DNA from 2 places in the Aeribacillus sp. SP014 genome. Region 1 is predicted to be linked to the other one. Evidence: riboswitches for the same ligand, from Rfam matches in the RefSeq annotation. Region 1 holds a riboswitch; the other holds the start of a gene.
The links. Region 1 has a riboswitch for thiamine pyrophosphate ahead of thiT (energy-coupled thiamine transporter ThiT). Riboswitches for the same ligand answer to the same signal wherever they lie in the genome.
Positions count from the first base shown of each region.

Region 2: linked by a shared signal. The riboswitch ahead of ACVIJU_RS07740 (acetylornithine deacetylase) and the one ahead of thiT (energy-coupled thiamine transporter ThiT) in region 1 are both predicted to bind thiamine pyrophosphate.

Region 1 is NZ_JBSRXI010000001.1:924,736-932,248, forward strand. Features, by position in the region: gene pdxR (MocR-like pyridoxine biosynthesis transcription factor PdxR) at 1-930, opposite strand, end outside; gene ACVIJU_RS04565 (carbon-nitrogen hydrolase family protein) at 1,789-2,745, shown strand; gene menC (o-succinylbenzoate synthase) at 3,010-4,119, shown strand; gene thiT (energy-coupled thiamine transporter ThiT) at 4,161-4,721, opposite strand; TPP riboswitch at 4,790-4,893, opposite strand; gene ACVIJU_RS04580 (DUF418 domain-containing protein) at 5,064-6,299, shown strand; gene ACVIJU_RS04585 (DUF2179 domain-containing protein) at 6,403-6,948, shown strand; gene ACVIJU_RS04590 (DnaJ family domain-containing protein) at 6,970-7,341, shown strand; gene ACVIJU_RS04595 (hypothetical protein) at 7,383-7,513, opposite strand, start outside.
Region 2 is NZ_JBSRXI010000001.1:1,565,390-1,572,902, forward strand. Features, by position in the region: gene ACVIJU_RS07725 (peroxiredoxin) at 1-375, shown strand, start outside; gene ACVIJU_RS07730 (TlpA family protein disulfide reductase) at 468-923, shown strand; gene ACVIJU_RS07735 (hypothetical protein) at 1,153-1,821, shown strand; TPP riboswitch at 1,886-1,986, shown strand; gene ACVIJU_RS07740 (acetylornithine deacetylase) at 2,111-3,376, shown strand; gene tenA (thiaminase II) at 3,373-4,086, shown strand; gene tenA (thiaminase II) at 4,104-4,784, shown strand; gene ACVIJU_RS07755 (ECF transporter S component) at 4,800-5,375, shown strand; gene ACVIJU_RS07760 (ABC transporter ATP-binding protein) at 5,387-6,844, shown strand; gene ACVIJU_RS07765 (energy-coupling factor transporter transmembrane component T family protein) at 6,856-7,513, shown strand, end outside.

The DNA of each region.
Region 1 (7,513 bases):
ATCCATTGATTTTAGCGGGTAGGTCTCTTCCCCATTAAAGGACGTTAAACTGTAAGGATCGTCTTCAACAATCGGTATTCCATACTCAGACGATATTTCCAATATTTTTTCCCGCCGGTTTTTATGAAGGAAAGCGCCTGATGGATTTTGGAAAGCAGGATTTAAAAAGATCATCCTGATTCGATGTTTTTTATGCAATAGAAGCAAATCATCCGGGTTTATACCGTCTTTGTCAACTGGTAAATAGAAAGGTCTAATTCCGGTTGATTTAAAGACCGGGAGACTGTAATAATACGAAGGCTCTTCTAATGCTATCGCATCACCCGGCTTTAATAAGCATTGGACGATTAAATATAAAGCTTGCTGCGCTCCTGATGTGATGAGAATGGAAGACGGATTTGTCTCAATTCTCCGATATCGTTTCACATGCTTTGTGATAGTTTTTCTTAATATCTCATTCCCTTGAGGATGATCATATCCTAGGCTTCCGATAAATGACCTTGTCGAAATGATTTCTCGCAAGGAGTCGATTGGAAAAAGATCTTCCGACAATTCACCGCTAGCTAAATTGATTAGTTTATGCTCTTCCATCTCTTTGCGTATTCTCTGGGTCACAGGTAAATTCGGCAAGAACGATCCTGCCTCAATATACCGATTCCAGCTTGGTACACGCTTCTTTGTCATGCCCCATATATCTTTGCTGATTGTTGTTCCGCTTCCTCTCTTTCTCTCGATAAGTCCGTTTGATTCTAATTCGTCATATGCAGCCACAACTGTGCTTCTGTTTATTTGCAGCTTATTGGCCAAAAACCGTTCAGAAGGCAGCGGTTTATCAGGGGGAAATGTGCCATCCGCAATTCCATTTTCAATATATTCGGCCAGCTGTTTATATATAGGCTTTTTTGCATTTCGATCCGGTTTCCAGTCCATATGCTTCACCCTTTAGATTTGCTTGGCACTTCCTGCTATATGGCAAGTTAACCAGGTTCTTTGTTATTTATCTATAGAATGTTCCTATTGAACATAATCGAAAATGTTGTTATATCCATCAAAATTTGAACCTGTTCAAACATTAATTATAACGCTAGATGAAAGAATAATGCCCATCCAATTCAGTAACATTTTACCCATCCACTTTTATTTTAACTTGGAGTTTTTAGCACATGATTTGAACGCTGCTGAAAAATCATTATCTTTTGTAACATGGACGCAATGCTTAAAGCTGTCCTGCCCGATTTTTTCTTTACTTGAAGTTGAAAACCCTTAAAATAGATGTGCGATTTTCGGCAAATTTATTTCACTTTATGGTTCGTCTTGGATAAATGGCTGTTGCAGTATTGAAATTGGATGATTGACAAAATCTTTGATTGGATGGTCCAAAAATTTTTGAACATTTTTATTATGAATAATATACTCCAATTCAAACCGTTTCTCATATTTTACGCTTAATGCTTCTATAGAATTAAGTGTTGATAGTTAGTTCGACACTCAGCCACAGCTGTATTGTACAAAGGAGCATGCTAAGAAATTACCATTAAATTACTTCAGATGAGATATCACATGAAAAGCTCTCATGGAAAAACATAATCCAATTATTTTGAACTCTAATACATGGGCCGGCCCTTCTATGCTTAAAAAGAGGATTATTCAAAGTGTTTTCCTTCCTGTGCAGATTTTTTTATGGAAGATGAATAGGGGGCAACTTCCGAAGGTTATTGACTTTGAAGGTTCATGAGCTTCGGCATTTAAGATGGCTTTAGATTTTTCAATTTGGTGGAGGGGAAGAATATGTCGAACAGAGCACAAAAGGTTAAAGTTGCTGTTATACAAGCCTCATCTGTTATTATGGACCGGGACGCCACGACAAAAAAGGCGGTTAGCCTCATACATCAAGCTGCTGAAAAAGGAGCAAAGATTGTTGTATTTCCTGAAGCTTTTATTCCCGCTTATCCTAGAGGCTTATCTTTCGGTACAACGATTGGGAGCCGTTCGGCTGAAGGGAGGAAGGATTGGTATAGATACTGGAGCAATTCTGTAGCTGTTCCGGACGAAACGACGGAACAACTGGGCGAAGCGGCTCGAAAAGCAGGTGTCTACCTTGTGATAGGCGTTACAGAAAGGGATAATGAATTTAGCGGCGGGACTCTTTACTGTTCTGTTTTATTTTTCGATTCTGACGGACAGTTGTTAGGAAAACACCGCAAATTAAAACCGACTGCAGCAGAACGGATTGTTTGGGGGGAAGGGGATGGAAGCACATTACCAGTGTTTGACACCCCTTATGGAAGAATAGGGGCGCTAATCTGCTGGGAAAATTATATGCCGTTAGCAAGGGCTGCGATGTATGCACAAGGAATTCAAATTTATATTGCCCCAACGGCTGATGCAAGGGAAACTTGGCAGTCAACAATCCGCCACATTGCTTTGGAGGGGAGATGCTTTGTTTTGTCTGCCAATCAATATGTGACAAAAGATATGTATCCGAAAGATTTGGCTTGTTATGATGAACTTGCTTCTTCACCTGAAGTAATGAGCAGAGGTGGTAGCGCGATTGTTGGACCGTTGGGCGAATATGTGGCAGAGCCCGTATTTGGCAAGGAAGACATCATCATTGCAGAACTGGATATGAAACAAATCGCCTATAGCCAGTTTGATTTTGATCCTGTTGGGCATTATGCAAGACCTGATGTTTTTAAATTGCTAGTCAACAAAGAGAAGAAGACAACTATTGAGTGGAAAAATTAATCTCATGATGAGACTCGTTTCTACGATTGATCTCATTATTTATTTGAGATTTTGCAGTTCAATAAACAATAAGGGAAATAAAGAAATCCCTTGCTCCTTTACATTAAGAAAGCGTTTATTTTATAATTAGTGTAAAACAAACGTTCGAGTGGATTCGCTATTTTAAGAAATATTTTCCGGGAAATATCGAGCCCTCTGGCGAATGGCAATGATTTTGTCGAACTTAGCTGAGAGCTTGTTTAAAAAAGGAGATGCTCTTAATTGATAAAAATTAAGAAAATTGTTTTGCATATATTACAGATGCGTTTGAAAGCCCCATTTTCTACTAGCTATGGAGACATTCACGATCGCGAATTGTTGATCGTAGAAGTAAAGGATGATGATGGTGCAGCCGGTTTTGGAGAAGGGGTTGCTTTTTCCATTCCATGGTATACAGAAGAAACCGTGAAAACAACTGTGCACATGATCGAAGATTTCCTCATTCCGATTTTATCAAAGACGTCGTTTCATCATCCTCGTGAGTTGGTTGAATCGTTTCGTTTTATTCGCAGAAATTATATGGCAAAAGCGGCTTTGGAAGGTGCCGTGTGGGATCTATATGCAAAACAGCAAAATATACCTCTTTCACAAGCTCTCGGGGGAATGAAAAAAGAAGTTGAAGCTGGGGTGAGCATCGGTATTCAGCCAACAATAAAAGATTTAATCAGTCTTATTGAACAATATCAGGAGGAAGGATACAAGAGAGTAAAAATAAAGATTAAACCAGGTTGGGATATTGAAGTAGTTAAGGAAATACGGAAGCATTTTCCGAACTTGGATTTAATGGCTGATGCGAACAGTGCCTATACATTAAAAGATATAAATCATCTAAAACAATTGGATGAGTTTCAATTAATGATGATTGAGCAGCCTCTTGCGCACGATGATATTGTGGATCATAGCAAACTTCAAAAAGAATTGGAAACACCGATCTGTTTAGATGAAAGTATTTGTTCCTTAGAAGATGCTCGAAAGGCTGTTGAACTTCGAAGCTGCAAAATTATGAATATAAAAATCGGCCGTGTTGGCGGTTTGACAGAAGCAAAAAAAATCCATGATTTTTGCAAAGAGCAAAATGTTCCAGTTTGGTGCGGAGGGATGCTTGAATCAGGGATTGGACGGGCCCATAATATATCCCTAGCGACACTTGAACAATTCACACTGCCAGGAGATATATCCAGTTCATCTAAGTATTGGGAAGAAGATATTATTGAACCGGAAATATCGGTTTATAATGGGAAAATTGCCTTGCCTGATAGCCCGGGGATCGGTTTTCATGTAAGCCGTGAAAAATTAAAAAAATACACTGTTGAAACGAAAGTATTTACCCTATAAACAAAATAATCCTCTGCATGTTTTGCAGAGGACTATTTTGTTTATTTTACAACCAATCTTGGCGCCGCCATAATGAGAATAACAGTAACGACAGCGCATAATACAAAGGCTCCTATCATCGTAATGCCGTTTACGATCAAAGAATAAACGACCGCTGACATTCCTTCTGGTGCATATTCTCCGAAGAAAAAGACACCGCTGATAAAATGCCAAAAATAACGTGCAAAAGCTCCGATGAAGATGCCAAAGATGATGAAAAAAAGAGCAGAGCTTTTCTTTCCATCTTTCAGCTTATTTTGGATAGTTTTACTGAAAAGACCGGCTAAACCGATAAAGGAAAAAGCTAGGAAATAGTCGATGAAACCTTGAACAGGCGTCAGGATGTATGCATCACCTAATACAATTTGCAATAATCCCCATAAAAGGCCGGAAATGAAGCCAATCTTTGCACCGGATCGAAACGATAATATGAGTACAGGCACCATGGCAATTGATATAGAAATGGCTGATGATAATTGAATGGAAGGGAGAAGATCAAGTATAACTGCCAATGCTGCAAAGATTGCTGCTTCTATTAATAGTAATAAACGATTTTTTTCCAAAAATAAAACCCCCTGTATATTATTTGCTATCAACAAATATCCATAAGGGGGAAAAAGGCTGTATCATGGATCAGTTACTTCCACATCCCTACGCTAGCATTAACTAACAGGTTCAAAGGGTCTGGACGAAATACCCGTCCACTCTCAGCATATAGCTCCCCTTGTGGATCTGTTGATATTCGAATCTTATGTCTATCATAATAGACTATAAGAAAATTGTCATTCTTTTTTCGCTATATTCAAATATTTAAACACGATAAAGCTGAAATGCAGCCTTTGGACAAAAAATAATGAAAAAAGGGCGTTTATAATAAGAACTTTTTTCAGAATGGGGGTTTTGATTTGAATCTTAATCGTGAGCGTTATGAAGTAGTGGATGTGGTGCGGGGGGCTGCGATATTTGGAATTTTACTTGTGAATATGGCGCATTTCAGCTATCCAGATGTATATTTATACCAAATAGGCAGCGAAAATTTTTTTACTGAAACATGGAGAACATGGGATTTTCTAACGAGAAATATTTTGGAAATATTTGTGCAAATGAAGTTTATTACAATGTTCTCATTATTGTTCGGATTTGGAATCATCATCATGGAGGAACGGGCTTTAGGAAACGGCAGGAACTTTGTTTCTATATATATACGCAGACTGGTGGTGCTTTTTGTATTTGGACTAATTCATTCATTTTTCATCTGGGATGGAGACATTTTAATGGATTATGCTGTGCTGGGGTTTCTTCTCCTTTTTTTCCGGAAGTGTTCCTGGAAAACCCTTTTGGTATGGACTGTATGTTTATTTAGTTCATATTTGCTCCTTATTGGTTTGATGACGGCTGTATCCAATGGTGAGGATGCTTTAGTCCAAAAAAGAGAGCAGGCTTCGTTACTGGAAGAGGAGGCAAGAAACGCAATCCATTCATATCAAAACGGAAGTTTTTCCGATATTTTCCATCAGCGTATTCATGATCGGTTTTTTTACATGTCTATGTCTGGCATGTGGCCTTTTCAACCGCTTGTCTATATAATAAACATGCTCCCATATATCAGCATGTTTTTAGTTGGCATGATATTTGCGAAACAAAAGCTTTTTCAAGAACCGGAGAAGCATCGAAGGTTATTAATAGCCATCTGGTTTTTCGGGCTTATCATTGGGCTTCCGTTAAATATTTTTGCGGTCAAAGCTGAAAATAGTTTTTACATGGTGTTCGGTGCACCATTTCTCATGTTGTTTTATGTGACCTCTCTCATATTTTTATATTATCACCCAATCTGTCGGCAAATTGTTAAGAAGATTGCACCTGTTGGACGCATGTCATTGACAAATTACATCATGCAATCTGTTATTTGTACATATATTTTTTATCATTACGGATTGGGATTGTACGGTAAAGTATACCCCTTCGCCGGTTTTTGGCTTGCACTCGCAATTTTTGCCGTGCAGCTTATCATCAGCCATATTTGGTTTAAATATTTTCAATTAGGTCCGTTGGAGTGGGTATGGAGAACAGCGATGTATTTCAAGCGCCAGCCTATTCGCATGAAAAAGGAAGTTTTGAAGCATAATAACAGATCAAGATGAATTGTAAAAATGTAGTTTCAAATCTCAGATTTTGAGTTTATGATAGCTCTTTCTTTTCGAAAATAATTTATAGTATGATGGAACAAAGGAGTGTCTAGGCAACATGTTTCTACAAGCAATTTTTATTTTTTTGCTGCAATTATTGTATGTACCAGTATTGACGATCCGAACTATTTTGTTAGTGAAAAATCAAACAAAGGCTGCTGCTGGTATAGGTTTGCTAGAAGCAGCGATTTATATTGTCGCTTTAGGAATAGTTTTTCAAGATTTATCTAATATTTACAATATTAGTGCATATATTATCGGTTTTGGTGCAGGACTGTTGTTGGGCGGTGAACTGGAGAAAAAGCTGGCTTTTGGATATGTAACATACAATGTGAATTTAATGGATAAAAATTCCGAATTAGTAAAAAAATTGAGGGAGGCTGGTTTTGGGGTTACGGTCTTTCAAGGAGAAGGAATGAATTCGATCAGGTATCGTTTGGAAGTTGTTGCTCAACGCTCTCGGGAGGAAGAATTTTTAAACCTTGTCAATGAAATAGAACCAAAAGCGTTTTTAAGCTCGTATGAAATTCGTTCTTTTAAAGGTGGATATTTAACAAAAGCGATGAAAAAGCGGGTAAAGCGTTTAGAAAAAGGACGAACATAACGGTCGAAGGGAGGGTGAAGCGTGGATATATTTGCAAAAATTGCTGAGGATCGGATCAAAAAGGCATATGAAGAGGGGGAGTTTAAAGAACTTCCCGGGATGGGGAAGCCTCTCCCGCATGACGATTTGTCTGATATTCCGGAAGAACTCCGAATGGCTTATCGTCTTTTGAGAAACGCCGGAATGGTCGATCAAGAAAATGACTTGAAAAAGGAACTATTAACTATTCAAGATTTACTAAAATGCTGTGAAGATGAAGCCGAAAGGAAAAAATTACAACAAAAGCTGTCGGAAAAACAATTAGCATTGGAACGAATCGTGAAGAAAAGGAATATATTCAACACACCTGCATCTCAATTTTATAAAGATAAAGTTTATAAAAAGCTTATTTGACGTTTTCGAAAAAGAATGGTGCCTTTATTTTCGCCATTCTTTTAAATTTGCTGTTTTTTCAAGGCTTCTCTATGGAAGACATAATATAAAGCAAGATTGAAAAAACCTAAGAAAATGACTATCACCGAAAGCGGCAGCTCCTTTGCAAAACCGACCAAAATTCCAGACAATA
Region 2 (7,513 bases), 640 kb from region 1:
ATTTCTGACCGTTATGAAGAATTTGAAGATCTTGATGCAGAAGTGATTGGTGTATCAACTGACACAATTCACACACACTTAGCTTGGATTAAAACTCCTCGCGAAGAGAACGGTTTAGGCGATATTAAATATCCGCTTGCAGCAGATACAAATCATCAAGTATCAAGAGACTACGGCGTTTTAATCGAAGAAGAAGGAGTTGCTCTTCGCGGATTGTTCATCATCAATCCAGAAGGCGAACTTCAATATCAAACAGTATTCCATAACAACATTGGCCGCGATGTTGATGAAACATTGCGTGTACTTCAAGCGCTTCAAACTGGCGGACTTTGCCCAGCAAACTGGAAGCCTGGTCAAGAAACGCTTAAAGTATAATGAAGCTTTTCATTCAAAGGGCCTAGCAGTACGTTAGGCCTTTTTTCAAACGATTATTTTTTTGATATTCATTCTTCAAGGAGGAAACGGAAATGAAATTACGTGAGCCAATGCCTGAATTAGTCGGAGCAACAACTTGGCTGAATGGCGAAGTAACGAAAGAGCAATTAATCGGTGAAAAACCAACATTAATCCATTTTTGGTCAATCAGCTGCCATTTGTGTAAAGAAGCAATGCCGAAAGTAAATGAGTTCCGCGATCAATATAAAGATAAACTGAACGTAGTAGCTGTTCATATGCCTCGCTCCGAAAAGGATTTAGATATTGATGATATTAAAAAAGTAGCGGAAGAACACGGGATTACGCAACCGATCTTTGTAGACAACGAACATAAATTAACCGATGCTTTTGAAAATCAATATGTACCTGCATATTATGTTTTTGACAAAAACGGCATTCTTCGCCACTTCCAAGCAGGAGGAAGCGGAATGAAAATGCTGGAAAAACGTGTTAATCGGGTGTTAGCGGAAACAGAAAACGCTGAATGATTCAACCATCTGCAAAACATTGCAGGTGGTTTTTCATTTTAGAAATACCTTTCCGGCTTTGAAAGGACTTGTTTTTATTGCTTCGAAGCTTTCAAAAGATAAGCATCTCCATTTTCCATTCATCTGACATCCTTTTTCCAGCTCTCAATCCTAAAGAAATGATTCACATTCCAAATCACAACATGCTATAATAAATGATGCTAGTTTGAACAAAAAGGAGCATAGGTGGATGGCAAAACAATCACAAACTTTTTCCATTATGAATCTATTAAAGGTGCTTTTGGCTGTCATCGTTATCCTTTTCCTATTTTATTTGCTTGCGTTTAACGACGTCGTCGTGCGTTTTATATCTCTGCTATTAAATGCATGTTTAGTTGTTCTCGCCTTCCTTGTCTATCGGAAAATAGACTATATGATAAAGATGAAAGAAGAACGAAAAGAGCCTATTCAAACCGAAAAGCTGCCTGATGAAACAGAAATGGCGCGAAAAGAACAGCAATTAAATAAACTGGAGCTTGATAAAACGCAATTGTTGGAGGAGCTATTAACAAAAGCCGGTATCGAAGAGGAAGAAAAACAAAAGTACCGAGCCAAAATTAGAGAAAAAGAGGATGAAGCTTCAAAGCTTCAACAAGAACTGGCATTCATGAAAGGCCGGATTGCCAACTTGATTTTAAAAAGAGATCCTGAGATCGAGCGGATTGTCCTGCTGCTTGATGCGGATTTTATATTAAATCATTCGTTAGTGGAAATTAATCAAAGGTTTCAGGAAATTAGCGGCAGTTTTTCTGAACAATCCATCGAGCATTTGAAAAAGGCTAATTATATTGATCAACATTTGCAATTTACTCGAATTGGTTATCGTGAATTATTAAAGACGGCAAAAAGGATCAATTAACCGTTAGCTTGTATTTTTCTATATTTTATGATTTAATGAAATTAATGAAAATTTCATAATATTAACATACCACTAGGGGAGCCGAAAGGCTGAGAAAGGCGTGTGCCTTGACCCTTTGAACCTGATCTAGATCATGCTAGCGTAGGGAAGTGGTGCAGTAATATCGAAACCTGTCTATGGGTTTTGTATATACTTGCCCGTTCCCTTATATTGGGAACGGGCTTTTTGCATTACATGGCTGGTTGGCAAACCATTTTTCAAAACAAAATGTTAAGAAAGGGGAGACAACGTGTTACAAACGCTATTTCAGCAAATTGATGAAAGGGAAGAAGAACTTCTGAATCTTCTAAAAACACTCGTATCGTTTGAAACGCCGAGCCCTCCGGCAAGAAATGCAAAAGAGGCTCAAAAGTATGTCGCCTCATATTTGGAAGACATCGGCTTTTCCATTGATCAATGGGATTTATATGAACAAGATCCAGTCGTAGTAGGAACGAAAAAAGGAAAAGATCCAGAAAATTACCACAGTTTAATTATTAACGGGCATATTGATGTCGCTTCAATCGAAGAGGGAGAAGAATGGCTAACGCCTCCTTTTGAGGCAACGGTTAAAGGGGATTACATATATGGACGCGGTGTAGCGGATATGAAAGGGGGAATGGCTGCCAGTCTGTTTGCATTAAAGCTGCTGCAAGAAAACGGCATTGAGCCGGGAGGGGATATCATTTTTCAGTCCGTCGTCGGTGAAGAAGTAGGCGAAGCAGGAACAAAATCGTGCTGCGACCGGGGATATCGAGCTGATTTTGCCATCGTTGTCGATTCAAGCAACTGTGAAATACAAGGGCAGGGCGGGGTGATCACGGGCTGGATTACAATTGAAAGCCCCGAGACATTTCACGATGGCACGAGAAGACAAATGATTCATGCCGGCGGGAAGCTTTTTGGGGCAAGCGCGATTGAAAAAATGATGAAAATTATTGAAGGACTGCGAGAGCTTGAACAGCATTGGGCAGTGATGAAAACGAGCAAAGGCTTTCCGCCTGGTTCTGCCACAATTAATCCTGCAGTGATTGAAGGTGGAAGGCACGCCGCTTTTGTGGCCGATAAATGTTCCCTTTGGATTACCGTTCACTATTACCCGGAAGAGCATTATGTAGAGGTGATCCGGGAAATTGAAGAACATATCCATCATGTTGCAATGGCTGATCCATGGCTTCGGAAATATCCTCCGAAATTTAAATGGGGCGGCACATCGATGATTGAAGATCGAGGAGAAATTTTCCCAGCTTTTTCATATGACGAACATTCACTCGGAGTGAAAACATTACAAAAAGCACATAAACTGGCATTTAATGAGGAAGCAAAGCTGACGATGTCCCCTACTGTGACAGACGGCGGCTGGCTGAGTGAAGCGGGAATTCCCGTCGTTTTATATGGACCGGGCACGCTTGAAGATGCACACTCGGTGAATGAAAAGCTGTCCATCCCCCAATTAAAAACATTTACAAAATCGCTGATCGCGTTTTTATTTGATTGGTATCAGAAAAAACGATGACAATTACAAAAGCTGCGAAAGGGGTAATTCAAATGTTTACAGACCGATTGTATAAAACTGCAAAACCGATTTGGGAAGCGAGTTACCATCATCCGTTTGTTCAAGGAATCGGCAATGGGACGCTGGATATCGACAAATTTCGCTTTTTTATGGAGCAGGATTATCTTTATTTAATCGAATACTGCCGCCTGTTTGCCCTTGGAAGCTTAAAGGCTCACAATCTTCAAACAATGACAGTTTTTGCTGATCTTCTACATTCGACGTTAAAAGTGGAAATGGATTTGCATCGTCAATACGCTGAAAGAATAGGAATAGAGAAGGAAAAATTAGAACAAGTTCAGCCTGCTGCTACAACCGTTGCATATACGAGCTATATGTTAAATGTGTCGCAGCGAGGATCATTGGCAGAACTGGTTGCCGCAGTCCTTCCATGTACATGGAGCTATTATGAAATCGGCACACGCTTACATGAGATTCCTGGTGCTAGTGAACATGAGTTTTACGGCGAGTGGGTAAAAATGTACGCATCAACAGAATTCGGTGAATTGGCAAAATGGCTGAAAGATTTAATGAATGAGCTTGCAGAAGGAAAACGGGAAGAAGAATTGAAATGGCTGGAAGATATTTTTGTCACAACGAGCAAATACGAATATATGTTTTGGGAAATGTCTGAACGAAAAGAAATGTGGCCAATCGAAATCAATTCTTAATATAGGAGAGAATGAACATGAAATTTACTGAAAAAATTCGAACAAAAGCAGATCCGATATGGCAGGCCAGCTTCGATCATCCATTTGTAAAAGGTATTGCCGATGGGAGTTTGCCGCTTGAATGTTTTCGTTATTACGTTTTGCAAGATTCGTATTATTTAAGCCATTTTGCAAAAGTGCAATCGTATGGAGCGGCAAAAGCAAACGATTTATATACGACATCGCGAATGGCTCAGCATGCACAAGGAACATTTGAAGCGGAATTATCTCTTCATGAAACATTTGCCAAACAGCTGGGAATCACAGAGGAGGAGAAGGCGAATTTTAAGCCGGCCCCAACGGCGTACGCCTATACTTCCCATTTATATCGAGCGGCGATCAACGGTCACTTAGGCGATATTATTGCTGCAATACTTCCGTGCTATTGGCTATATTACGAAATTGGCGAAAAATTAAAAGATGCGAAGCCAAAAGAACCGATTTATCAACAATGGATTGCGGCTTATGGGGGCGATTGGTTTAAGCAGCTTGTCGAAGAACAAATTGACAGGCTGGATGAAATCGCACAACAAACGATAGAAGCCGATCTAAAAAGAATGGAAGAGCATTTTATCATCAGCAGTCAATATGAATTAGCGTTTTGGGAAATGGCTTATCGTTTAGAAAAATGGGAAGTGGAACTAAAAATCAGTCAATAAAGGAGTTTGATCATAATGAAAGGATTAAAACTGACAGACATTCTAGTAACAATTGTTATTTCGATCGTTTTTGGAATTGTTTATAAACTATGGGGACCGCTTTACTATGCGGTCAAGCCGATCGGGCTGCATGTCGACCAGCTCATATACGGTATGTGGTTTATTGCTGCGACGGTCGCCTTTCTTATTATTCGCAAGCCCGGAGTAGCGCTGATAGCGGAAACAGCAGCGGCATCTGCAGAATTTATAACCGGCTCTGAATTCGGCATAGAGGTTCTTCTATACGGAATCGTCCAAGGACTATTTGCAGAGATCATTTTTGCGATATTTCGATATAAAAAGTTTAATATCGGTGTTGTCATGCTGGCTGCAGCCGCTTCAGCAGCTGGTTCGCTAATTATGGATCTTTATAAAGGCTATATAGATGACTTAGTATTTTGGAACTTGCTATTATTCATTGGAGCTCGATTGATTGGCTCAATCATTATTGCCGGCGCGTTTGCCTATTATCTAGTGAAATCTTTGGAAGCAACAGGAGTGACTAATTTAGTAAGACCTGCGTCGCATGAAGATTATGACGCACTGAACTAGAGGTGGCAAACATGGATCTAGTATGCGAAGTGAAAAATTTACGATTAAAATATCCTGGAGAGGAATCCTTGCTTTTTAAGGATGTATCCTCTTCTTTCTATAAGGGAGAAAAAGTCTTGCTTCTTGGTCCTTCCGGCTGTGGGAAATCGACGTTTTTGCAAGTGTTAAGCGGTTTAATTCCAAAATCTATTGAAGTGCCGATGAAAGCAGAAAAAATCTTGACCCCGTCATCTTGGGGATATGTGTTTCAAGATCCTGACACGCAATTTTGCATGCCGTATGTAGATGAAGAAATGGCTTTTGTTTTGGAAAATTTGCAAGTGAAAAGAGAACAAATGCATGAAAAAATGCGAGTTTACCTGGAAATGGTCGGCCTTCATTTTGATGATCTTCATATCAGCATTCAATCATTGTCAGGCGGGATGAAGCAACGGCTGGCGATCGCCACTGTTTTAGCATTGCATCCAGACGTGTTATTTTTGGACGAGCCGACTGCAATGCTGGATCCGGAAGGGACAAAAGCGGTATGGGACACGATGAAACAAGCAGCTCAAGATAAAACAGTTATCATCGTTGAACATAAAATTGATCATGTTCTTGACTTTGTCGACCGCATACTTTTATTTAATCAAAAAGGACAAATCGTCGCAGACGGTCCGAAAGAACAAATTTTTTCTCGGTATCGGAAAGAAATTCGCGAAGACGGCATTTGGTATCCCGGTGTATGGGAGGATTATCTTCGTGATAAGCAGGGGTATTACAAAAAAACCTCTTTAAAAGAACAGGTCGTGATTGAGCTCGAGCAATTTAAAGGATATCGAAAGAAGGAAGTCAAAATCGATGTACCGTATGGAAAGGTTCATGCAGGTGAATGGATTGCGATAGTGGGGAAAAACGGCGCCGGAAAGAGCACTTTGTTACATTCATTGATGCAGTTTATACAAACGACCGGCACTTATTTGCTGTTAGAAAAAGAAGCAAAGAAAATAAAAAAGCTTTCCAACATGCTGTCGTTCGTTTTTCAAAATCCGGAATTTCAATTTGTCACCAATTCAGTTTACGATGAAATTGCTTATTCGTTGAGGATTGAACGGATGAAAGAAGAAGAGATACGAACAAAAGTAGAAGAAATGCTCGAATTATTTCATTTACAGAAGCACCGGCATCAACACCCGTATCAGCTTTCAATGGGACAAAAAAGAAGATTGAGTGTTGCCGCTTCAATTGTCAAAAAACAGCCGATCATGCTTTTAGATGAACCGACTTTTGGGCAAGACTCATCCAATACATTTCAGCTTCTGGAGCTTTTAGAACATTATCGCAAACAAGGGTCTACCATTTTGATGGTGACACATGATGAGCAAATAGCAAAACATATGGCGACAAGAATTTGGCGGATCGAAGGCGGGAAGCTCGTAGAGGATGAAATTCATTCTTGTGAGGATGAGCAGATGTATGTTCAGATATAGGGGGATCTACAATGGATTTTGACATAAAAGAAACATGGCTGCATAAAATCAACCCGAGCTTAAAGCTATTGTTTCTTATCGTTTTATTTATTAGTGTTCTGTTTATTCACAACATTAATTTTTTAATCAACTACACAGTTGCCGCCTTTCTTTTATTTGCTTTTTTTACCGGTCATCCGATGAAGCGCATACTTTTATTGCTGATTCCATTCGTGCTTATTTTTGTGTCGACTGCTACCTCCATGATCTTTTTTGGAAAAGGTGAGACAACATGGTGGAAACGGGGGCTGATCCATATTACAGAAGAAAGCTTTTATCGCGGTCTTCATTTAGGATTTCGTGCCCTTATCTTCGCTCTGCTTGGGTTAATGTTTTCGTTAACGACAAGACCGGTTTTTTTATTTTATTCGTTAATGCAGCAATTAAAGTTGAAGCCTAAATATGCTTACAGCTTTATGGCAGGCATTCGTTTAATCCCTATTATGATCGAAGAGTTTCAAACAATACGGCAAGCGATGATTGTAAGAGGTGTTGAACAAAGAAAAGGCTTAGCGAATTTTTTTCATAAATTGAAAGCATACTCGATTCCGCTGCTATCGCAAAGCATTCGCAGAGCGCACAGAATTGCTGTAGCGATGGAGGCGAAAAGATTTTCGAATGACACAAAAA